DNA from 3 places in the Paenibacillus sp. Pae15 genome. Region 2 is predicted to be linked to each of the others. Evidence: predicted binding sites of a transcription regulator. Region 2 holds the regulator's gene; each other region holds the start of a gene.
What was found. Region 2 encodes Rex, which represses fermentation and respiration genes when NADH is low (regulators of the CRP and FNR family bind a similar motif). Its sites were predicted from a motif close to TTGTGAAATATTTCACAA; they were not measured.

Region 1 (3,520 bases), on a different contig from region 2:
ATACGTTTAGACGTTTCTTTCTAAATAATAAATTCGTCTTGTTTTTAATGATCTTGCTTTTGATCGGCTTAAACATTTTGGTACTAAACAAAATCCCTTACGTATTCGCGCCTCTCGTTGTGCTGGTCAAGACCGTGCTGCTTCCGCTTCTCCTCACAGGAATCGCCTTTTATTTACTCAATCCTATTGTCAATTGGATGGAGAGAAAGAGGATCAAACGGGTTTATGCGATCTTCCTTCTGTATCTGGTCATTATTTGTGGGATTACCCTGCTCCTGGTGACGGTTGTACCGCTTATCCGCGAACAAGTACTCGGGCTGATGGATAACATCCCCAGATACAGCAAAGAGTTCGAAACCAGGTTCAGGCAGCTCATAGGCAGTCCGATTTTCAATCAGCTTCAGCAAACGCTGGGTACGAGCTCAACCGACTGGATGAACGGCCTGTCATCCAGAGTTTCCGCAATTGTGAATCGTGCGGGAGCGAGTATCGGAAGCTTTGTGGGGGCTGTAACGGAAACCATTCTGGCTGTCATTATCGTACCGTTTATATTGTTTTATCTGCTGAAGGACGGACGAAAGCTCCCACAATATATTTTGGGCTTCATACCTACAGCGCTTCGCGATGAAACGCACCGGGTGATGATCGAGATGAATAATCAGATCAGTTCTTATATCCGGGGACAGATCATCGTCAGCTGCTGCATCGGCTTCTTATTATACGTGGGCTACCGCATTATCGGTTTGGAATATTCCCTTGTCCTGGCGATCGTAGCGGCCTGTACGAGTATCGTACCTTATTTGGGTCCGGCGATTGCCATCACACCGGCTCTGATCGTGGCCACGGTGACTTCACCGGTCATGCTGCTGAAAATGATCGTGATCTGGACCATTGTTCAGTTAATTGAAGGCAAATTCATCTCGCCGCAAATTATGGGCAAAACGCTGCAGATTCATCCGATTACGATCATTTTTGTTATTTTAACGGCAGGCAACTTATTCGGAGTGCTTGGCGTGATCTTGGCCGTTCCCGGCTATGCCGTATTGAAAGTCATTGTTTCTCACTTGTTCGAATGGATGAAGGAACGATCCGGGTTATATACACCTGTAGATTAATATGGCTATTTGAGAATAAAGGCATCCCTGAGAGGATGTCTTTTTGCCGTTTTGGAGATCCGCATGAACACGGCATTTTCTCGATCGGTTTGGCTCCCTTCAGAATTTTTATGAAACAAGTAAATTCCCGGATTTGTCACAGTTTTAACCGATCTGTAACACTTTCCTTGAAAAGGCCGTGCTATGATCTAGTTATCAAGTGAAATGAATCACAAAGATTTTGAACAGATTGTGAAATTTTTCGCAATCTCTGTTTCTGAAAGGAGATGAGCCACCATGAATTACCGCAAGCTACTATTTTCTCCACTGGCAATCATTTTGGTTGTGCTGCTAAGCGGCTGCGAACCGAATCTGGTTGTTTTTCAACCCCAGGGACCTGTGGCCAGAAGCATTATGGAGCTGATTAACTGGTCATTGATTTGGATGCTGCTTGTCGTTGTCGTCGTGTTCGGGCTGTTCGGTTATATTGTGTGGAAATATCGCGAGAGGCCTGAAAATAAAGATTATGAGCCGCCGGAGGAGCACGGCAGTACGCTGCTTGAGGTCATTTGGACCGCGATTCCGATCCTCATCGTTGTCGCCTTGACGATCCCTACGGTAACAACGCTGTATGATTTGGAGGAAGTCCCCAAGGGCTATGAGGAAAAAAAGCCGATTACGATTCATGTCACCTCGGCGGATTGGAAATGGATCTTCAGCTATCCGGAGCAGGGGATCGAGACCGTCAACTATGTCAATATACCGGAGGATACGCCTATTTTGTTTAAATTAACGTCGGCCAGCACCATGCAGTCTTTCTGGGTTCCGGCTTTAGGCGGACAAAAATATACGATGGGCAAAATGCAGACGCAATTGTATCTTGTCGCGGATCATCCCGGTTCGTATTTAGGCCGGAACACCAACTTCAACGGCCGGGGATATGCGGATATGGAATTTGAGGTGTTGGCTCAAACCCAAGAGGATTTTGACCAATGGGTAAAGGATGTCGCCAATACCGCTCCGAAGCTGACGGAAGAAAAATATGAAGAGCTGTTGAGACCGACTCATTTGGGACGATTGACTTTTTCCAATACGCATCTGGAATGGGTTAACCATGCGGAGCCCGATTCCTTGACGTACACCCATCCTGAGCTGTACAGGTATCACGGTTATCAGGGCAAAGTGTTTGAGGAAGAAGATAATTATCAGAACAAAGGCAAAGGGAACGCAGGGAACATAGATAACACCGGGAACAAAGGTAATCCCGGGAACAAAGAAACCAGTCCTGTAGAGCAGAAAGAACAGAGTAACACCGACGGAGGTGGGCATCATGGGCATTAAATGGGATGAGTTTTTTATAACGGGGGATCCGTTAATTCTAGGTTCTCAGATTGCCATTCTTTTGACCATAATCGGGATTGTCGCAACACTGACTTATCTCAAAAGGTGGAGATGGCTGTGGAAGGAATGGCTGACCACCGTCGACCATAAACGGATCGGAATTATGTATATCATCTCCGCTGTTCTGATGTTTTTCCGCGGAGGCATGGACGGCTTGTTAATGAAGGCGCAAACGTCCAGGCCGGAATTGCAGTTTTTGAACGCTCAGCATTACAACGAAATTTTTACGACGCACGGCGTGATTATGATTCTATTCATGGCGATGCCGTTCCTGATCGGATTGATGAACGTCATTATTCCTCTGCAAATCGGAGCGAGGGATGTGGCTTTCCCGCAATTGAACGCCTGGAGCTTCTGGCTGTTCTTCAGCGGTGCGATGCTGTTTAACATCTCGTTTGTAATCGGCGGATCTCCCGATGCGGGATGGACTTCCTACTTCCCCCTTGCGGGTAAAGAATTCAGTCCCGGCATAGGCAACAACTATTATGCCATTGCTCTGCAGATCGCAGGGATCGGCACGCTGATGACAGGGATCAATTTTATCGTCACCATTCTCAAAATGAGAACCAAAGGCATGACTTTAATGAAAATGCCGATGTTCACCTGGACGACATTAATCACATCCGTGATCATTGTGGCTGCCTTTCCGATCTTTACGGTGGCGCTTGCCCTGATGACGTTCGACCGGTTGTACGGCACCCATTTCTTTACCTTATCCGGCGGCGGTCTGGATATGCTGTGGGCGAACCTGTTCTGGCTTTGGGCTCACCCGGAAGTATATATTGTCATACTCCCGGCGTTCGGAATCTTCTCCGAAGTCATTGCGACCTTCTCCCGCAAAACGCTTTATGGCTATAAATCGATGGTATTTTCCATTCTGGGGATTGCCATTCTCAGTATGGTCGTGTGGGTGCACCACTTTTACACCATGGGCGCGGGAGCGTTGGTCAACTCGTTTTTCTCGATTACGACGATGCTGATTGCCGTTCCGACAGGCGTCAAAATGTTTAACTGGTTGTTTACGA
Region 2 (3,520 bases):
GAACGGTCGCAAGGCTGGTGCGCAATGATCGATCAGGCCGTGGAGAGGCTGGTGCAGCTAAAAGAGGAATGGGATCAGCTGACCGAACTGCTCTATCAACTGCTTGTCTCCGGGGGGGATGGCAGCCAAACGGAGGGCAGCTCGTTCGTGTACCGGTTGAAGAAGGACAAGCTGCCCGCCGGCTGGGACAAGCTGCTGATCTTAGAGGAGAACATGCAGCTTCATTTCAATGAAGCATTGCACCGGCTTGACCGGATGATCATGGAAATCAAAGAGGTTCAGGACGAATACGATGTGCAAAGCTCGATCACCGATTTGACCGGAACCGTGAAGGAACTGTACAGGCATCGGGATGCGCTGCATTTTTTTATGACGATGCCCGATGACAATTATGTCTACTGGCTCGAAGGCGGCATGTACAATAAGAACCGTTCGCTTCAGCTCTTCTGTGTGCCGGTAGATGTCAGCGAAATGCTGCGGCAAACCTTTTTCGGAGTGAAGGACAGCGTGATTATGACTTCAGCTACGCTTTCGGTCGGCAAATCGTTTGATTACACCTGCGAGCAGCTGGGGCTGGCTTACGGGGATCCGGACGGTAAGCTCAAAACCGTTCAGCTGCCATCGCCCTTCAATTACCGCAAGCAGGCGCTGGTCGCCATACCCCGGGATTTTCCGACGCTGCGGGGAGCCAGCGGCGAGAAGGAATTTCTGGACAAGCTAGTGCCGTCGCTGGCGGAAGTGGCGCTCGAAACGCGCGGCCGGATGCTGGTATTGTTTACATCCAACCGGATGCTCAAGGTCGCTCATGCGGGATTGAAGGACATGCTCTCTTCATTCGGAGTGACCGTACTTGGTCAAGGCGTAGACAGCAGCAACCGAAGCAAGCTGACCCGGTTATTTCAAAGCAACCCAGCCAGTGTGCTGCTTGGGACGAGCAGCTTTTGGGAAGGTGTGGACATTCCCGGCGATGCGCTCAGCTGTCTGGCGATTGTGAGGCTTCCGTTTCAGCCCCCGAATCATCCGCTTGTTGAAGCGAAAACGGAAAAGCTGAAGCAAAAGAACCAGAATCCTTTTATGAAGCTGTCCGTACCCCAGGCGGTCATTCGCTTCAAGCAAGGCTTCGGACGTCTGGTGCGAACGGCTTCGGATAAAGGAATTGTGATTATATACGACACTCGCGTTATCGATACGAACTATGGCAAGTATTTCTTATATTCGCTGCCAGGTCCGAAGATCGAGCACATGAATTCGAATCAGTTGGTACCAAGAATAAAGCAGTGGATGGGTGAAAATGCAGAATGAAAACTCCGAAAATATCCGAAGCGGTTGTTCGTCGGCTTCCGATCTATCTCCGATTTCTGAATGAACTCAGCAAGAAAAACGTACAAACGGTATCCTCTCAGGAGCTGGGGCAAAAGCTGGATTTAAACCCTGCTCAAATCCGCAAGGATTTGGCCTATTTCGGAGAATTCGGGAAAAAGGGTATTGGATACGATGTGGACTATCTGATTGAAAAAATCCGGCAAATATTAAAAATCGACAAGGTGATCCCGGTTGCATTGGTCGGTGCAGGGAATCTGGGTCGGGCGTTATGCAATTATAACGCTTATCTTAAGGATAATATGAAAATTGTGGCCGTGTTCGACTCCCAAAAAACAAAAATCGGAGAATCGATCAACAATTTGAAGGTAAAACCGATGGAGGAGCTTTGTGATACGATTCAAGCGCTAAAGGTGCGGATCGGGATCATAACTGTTCCTGCTATGGAGGCGCAGCACGTGGCCAATCAGTTTGTCGAGGCAGGGGTGGAAGCCATTCTCAACTTTGCTCCGATGATTATCAAGGTGCCCAGCGGGATTCGCGTACACCATGCGGATTTCACGACGGATCTGCAAAGTCTGGCCTATTATTTGGAGGAATAAAAGGAAGCCCGGTGCAATGATCCAGTTGCACCGGGCTTGTCTTTTTTTACGATATAAAGGGGAAAATAATTTTGTAAATCAGAAAGGCCAGCACCATGCTGATCGGGATCGTGATGACCCAGGTCATGACCATCCGGGTGACCGTGCCCCATTTGACATCATGAAATCTCAGGACCGAACCGGTACCGATAATCGATGACGAAATGACATGGGTCGTCGAAAGCGGCATCCCGAGATGGGTGGACGTTTGAATCACGATGGATGAGTTCAGGTCGGAGGCAAAGCCGTTGATCGGTTCAATCTTCAGCAGCTTTTTGCTCACGGTTTTAATGATTTTCCAGCCGCCGATCGAAGTTCCGAGCCCCATAGCGGTGGCCGCGGAAAGTTTCACCCAAAGCGGAACTTCCAAATCCGATTGGTAGCCGAGAGCAACCAATCCGAATACGATAATCCCCATGGCCTTCTGAGCGTCGTTCCCCCCGTGAGAAAAGGACAGCAGCCCGGCCGATAAAATCTGAAAGCCGCGGAAAGTACGGTTAAGCTTGGAGCGTGACTGATTGCCGCTCGCCAATATCAGTTGACGGATAATCCACATAATGATAAAGCCGGTACCAAATGCAACGATAGGCGATAAAATGAGAATCAGCACGATTTGTTGGAATCCCGACCAGTTGACGCTGCTAAGCCCGCCTCCGGCGATGACCGCTCCGGCCAGCGATCCGATAAGCGTATGAGATGACGATGAGGGAATCCCGTAATACCACGTAAGCAGGTTCCAGATAATGGCTGATAGTAAGGCGGCGATAACGACATACATGCCGTTCTCGATCGCAGCAGGATTCGCTACGCTTCCGCCTACGGTTTTGGCAACTTCTGAAGAAAACAATGCACCTATAAAGTTCAGCACCGCTGCGTAAAATACGGCAAAACGCGGCGACAATGCCCTTGTAGATATGGAGGTTGCGATAGCGTTGGCCGTATCGTGAAAGCCGTTAATAAAGTCAAAGATCAACGCCAAGGCGACGATGATGATAAGTATAGTTAACATAATGTCCTCCTAAGCATGCTGGGGTTCCTTAGCGGCCGGCACAACGGCTGTTCAGGAATATCTCAGCACAACGCTTTCCAGAATGTTGGCTACGTCTTCGCATGCGTCGGTCGTTTGTTCCAAACGCTCGTACAGCTCTTTTAGCTTGAAATCGTGGTACGGGTCCGTTGGATTGGTGAAAATTTCACGGATGCCTTCGCGCATCAGACGGTCGGCTTCATTTTCCAGGCTGTTGATTTGAACCGTATGCTCCGTGAGCTGCATATATTTCTTTTTGGAAAGCAGCTTGAACGCATCCAGGATGTGCTGGCAGCTGGCGACGATGACCGCCGAGAATTCTCTCATATATTTGTCGGAGACGGTGATGTTCAAATAATCGAATCGTGCAATGGTAGCTTCGATCCCGTCCAGGACGTCATCAACCTTGGCGGCCAGTTCCATGATATCTTCGCGATCTATAGGTGTGATAAACACTTTGTTAAGCCCTTTGAAAATTTGATGCGTGATTTGGTCGCCTTTGTTCTCCAGTTCTTTCAACTGCGGGTAGAAG
Region 3 (3,520 bases), on a different contig from region 2:
ATTTTTTTAATAAGCAAGTGCGAACAAGCCGTTGATGTGGGAAAGGTAGCGGGCGTTGCTCGCTTTTTTCATGATGGAAGCCGGTGCGCCTTTCAATTCGATGCCGTTTTGGCCGATGGAACCGATAGCGTCTTTACGTCCCAGGCTGGCGAGTGTTCCGGAGAAGACCGGAGCAAACGCGTCCATTTTGCCGCCCTTGAAGGAAGCCGCGATGTTTGCGCCCACAAGCTCACCCATCTGCCATGCCAATTGTGCTGTTGGCGGGTACGGGCGTCCTTCAGGACCGAAGACGACCGCGCAGTCGCCGGCGAGGAATACTTCAGGGTGGGATACCGATTGCAGGAATTCATTCACCGTTGCGCGGCCGCGATTCACTTCAATACCGCAGTTGGCTACCAGCGAGTTGCCTTGTACGCCGCCGGTCCAAACCAGTGTGTTGGTTTCGATGGTTCTGCCGTCTTTCAAGCTGACGGTGTTACCGTTCACTTCGGTAATTGCCAAACCTGTCAAGAACTGCACACCGCGTTTTTCCAGGCTCGCTGTCGCGCGTTCGATCAAATCCGCAGAGAAAATCGGCAGAATGGTTGGCATAGCTTCGACCAGGTAGAGCGATACATCTTCAAAATTCACGCCGTTTTTGCGGCAAATGCCCGGCAACTCGTCCGCAAGTTCTCCAACCAGCTCGACGCCTGTGAGGCCGCCGCCGCCGATAACGAAAGTAGCGTCCGCTTTATTTTTCGTTTTGCTGTATTCGCGAATCCGTTCTTCCACATGCTTGTAAATGCGGTTGGCATCGTTTACGGATTTCAATGTAAAGCTGTTTTCTTGAAGACCTGGAATGCCGAAGAAGTTGGTTTCGCTGCCAAGAGCTAGAACCAATGCGTCGTAGTTGTAGGTTGTGCCGTCGGCCACTAAGACTTTACGCGCTTCCAAATCGATATGTTCAATCGTTCCGACCTTTAATTGGATGTCTTTGCCTTTAAACAATTTTTCCAATGGCAGCGCAACCGCTTTTTCCGCCACGTTACCTGCAGCAAGACGGTGCAGCTCCGTAATGATTTGATGCGTCCCAAAGCGATTGATTACAGTAATCGAAGCTTCTTCTATCGATAAATTTGCACGAGCGGAAAGGGCGCTTAACAAGCCGCCGTAGCCGCCACCCAAAATTAAAATTTGCTTTTTCACGTTCAGTCCCCCGTTCAGTTCCATCAATTAGGCTTGTTGTTTTCTTTCGTTCATAATATCCAGGTACGCTTGCGCAAAACGCAGCATTCTTTGCAGCTCCGGATCTTTAAGCAATTTCAGCATGCCGAACAGGCCGATAGTGGCATCGCTTTGCTCGGCACGATCATTGGCTTCGATTGCGGCCGACGCTATGGCTTTTGCCTTTTCCTCGAGCGGTTTGACCACTTCCTGGATACCGCCTACCATATCTTGAATAAGCACGCGGTCTGTAGCTACTTTTTGCACCAGATCATATGTCTTCGTTAGAAGCGTCATCATTTCGGTGAGCTTCGGAAGCTGATCCACCAACACAGTCAAGGATTCTTGCACTTCAGGCTTTAACAATTGATCCAGCACATCCGGCTTTCCTTGTACCGCGGGAGTTTCTTGTTCCGATTTCTGAATGGTTGTTTCTAACATTTGCTACGTTCCTCCTTATTTCGTGTAAATAGTACCTTGCTCGTCGCTGCAAATATGGATGTTATATATAATAAACATAATTTACTATATTTTCCGTTGTGAAAATCTTCACATTGAATGGATCACAGAATTGCATGCATCCGAGCCACTTTTCTTATTGTACACCTATTTTGTACATTTTGCATGATTTTGTGTCATTTTTTTATTAAAAAATTTTTACCACCTCGATCTCCAATTTTTTACCAAAAACTCAGGCAAATATTAGTTATGAAAGAAGCGATACCCTCTAACACCGTTTAGATCATATTCATAAAGGAAGCCACAATTCATTTATTTTATGTTATATTATATTACATGAAGTTATTTCGTAGGGTGCTCCCTATTCTGCTTCAAACCACACGACAAACCGGGAATTCAATATATGCTGGAAAGCTGGAAAGTTTATGAGGGAGTATTTCTATGAAATGGTTCCAAGGTCCGACACAAACCACTCGATCCGAACACATTGAAGATTATGCGATCCGTAAGATTCCTTCGTATTATCGTTGGCCGATTCCGGCCATCATTGCCGTTCTGCTCGGCAACTCAACGGCCATGTTTTTTTTCACCTTCGGGGCGCAGTTGAGTTATGTCGTAGGGTGGCCTGATATGCTGTGGCCGCTTAGCTATTTTTTTATCGGCTCGACGATCATCGGTATGATGATGATCCGTTTAGCCAGCAAAGAAGGGCTGACCATAGATTTGATGACGCGCGGCATGGGCTTCGGTTATATGGGTTCTGCCGTTACCTCTTTCATTTACGGAATGAACTATGTATTTTATTTTTTATTTGAAGGTACGATTGTAACGCATGCCATTTCCTTATATTTTCATGTGGAGTTTGATGCGGTAGAAGGGACCTTGATATTTGGGGCATTAGGTTTGGTCAAGCTGTTGTTTGTATGGTATGGAATGAAGGCACTGCAAATTTTCCAAACCTGGGGAGTCGTGATATACGCCTTATTGCTCGGACTTTGTTTATATCAATTGACCCATCATTATCAGGTTGCGGGACCGGATCGGTGGGTGCTGCCGTGGCTTCCGGAACACTCGATGTGGATTGCATTCATGATGGCGAATGGGCAAATGGTGTTTCAAGGTCTTATGGCTGCCGATTACGGGCGTTTTGCAAAAGAAAATTCGGGATATCGGGGAGGATTCCTGGCCATGATCGGCATGCTTGTCCCGATGTTTGTTACAATCCTCATCGGGCCGTTGTTTGCTTACACGTTAATGCCCACGATTACAGGTGGCGATGCTAAGATGCTGGCTGCGGATTCCGGCTATGTTTTCCCGAAGGTGATAGGAATCTGGGGAGTGCTGTTTGTTCTGGTTACCCAGTTTCGGGTGAATGTCATGAATTTGTATTCCGGTTCATTGGCTCTTTCCAATACGTTTTCGCTGGCCTTCCGATTTAAGCCCGGGCGCCAGTTTTGGATGATCATAGTTTATGTATTGGGATGCGTGTTTTATTCTTTTAATATTGTGCAGTACCTCGAAAACTGGCTGGCGATTACCGGGATTTTGACGAATACATGGATCTTTATCATGCTCGCCGATCATTATGTATGCCGTAAGCTGCTTAGACTGGGGCCAACCGATTTTATCGAATACCGCAGGCCTTTCTTATACCGGTGGAATCCGACGGGATTGATTTCTCTGGGATTTGGCGTATCTGTCGGGGTTTTCGGCATGCTGGGGCTATATCCGATATATTATGCATCCTTTTTATCCATGATCGTCGGCGCTGTACTGCATATTATTTTGACTGCAGCCACGAGAGGCTTTTATTATTTTACCGAGTTTCCGTATGACCGGGAGACCCATTGGATACCTC

Region 1: qoxA (cytochrome aa3 quinol oxidase subunit II) is a predicted target of Rex. The motif match lies at 1,345-1,362, and genes of this name have one in related genera.
Region 3: NR121_RS11840 (DUF1641 domain-containing protein) is a predicted target of Rex. The motif match lies at 1,741-1,758, and genes of this name have one in related genera.

The regions. Positions count from the first base shown of each region.
Region 1 covers NZ_JALJRM010000026.1:27,207-30,726, reverse strand. Annotated here, with positions in the region: gene NR121_RS19155 (AI-2E family transporter) at 1-1,115, shown strand, start outside; gene qoxA (cytochrome aa3 quinol oxidase subunit II) at 1,392-2,435, shown strand; gene qoxB (cytochrome aa3 quinol oxidase subunit I) at 2,425-3,520, shown strand, end outside.
Region 2 covers NZ_JALJRM010000006.1:204,288-207,807, forward strand. Annotated here, with positions in the region: gene dinG (ATP-dependent DNA helicase DinG) at 1-1,302, shown strand, start outside; gene NR121_RS07575 (redox-sensing transcriptional repressor Rex) at 1,299-1,922, shown strand; gene NR121_RS07580 (inorganic phosphate transporter) at 1,969-2,970, opposite strand; gene NR121_RS07585 (DUF47 domain-containing protein) at 3,022-3,520, opposite strand, start outside.
Region 3 covers NZ_JALJRM010000011.1:121,120-124,639, reverse strand. Annotated here, with positions in the region: gene NR121_RS11845 (NAD(P)/FAD-dependent oxidoreductase) at 7-1,185, opposite strand; gene NR121_RS11840 (DUF1641 domain-containing protein) at 1,213-1,644, opposite strand; gene NR121_RS11835 (purine-cytosine permease family protein) at 2,104-3,520, shown strand, end outside.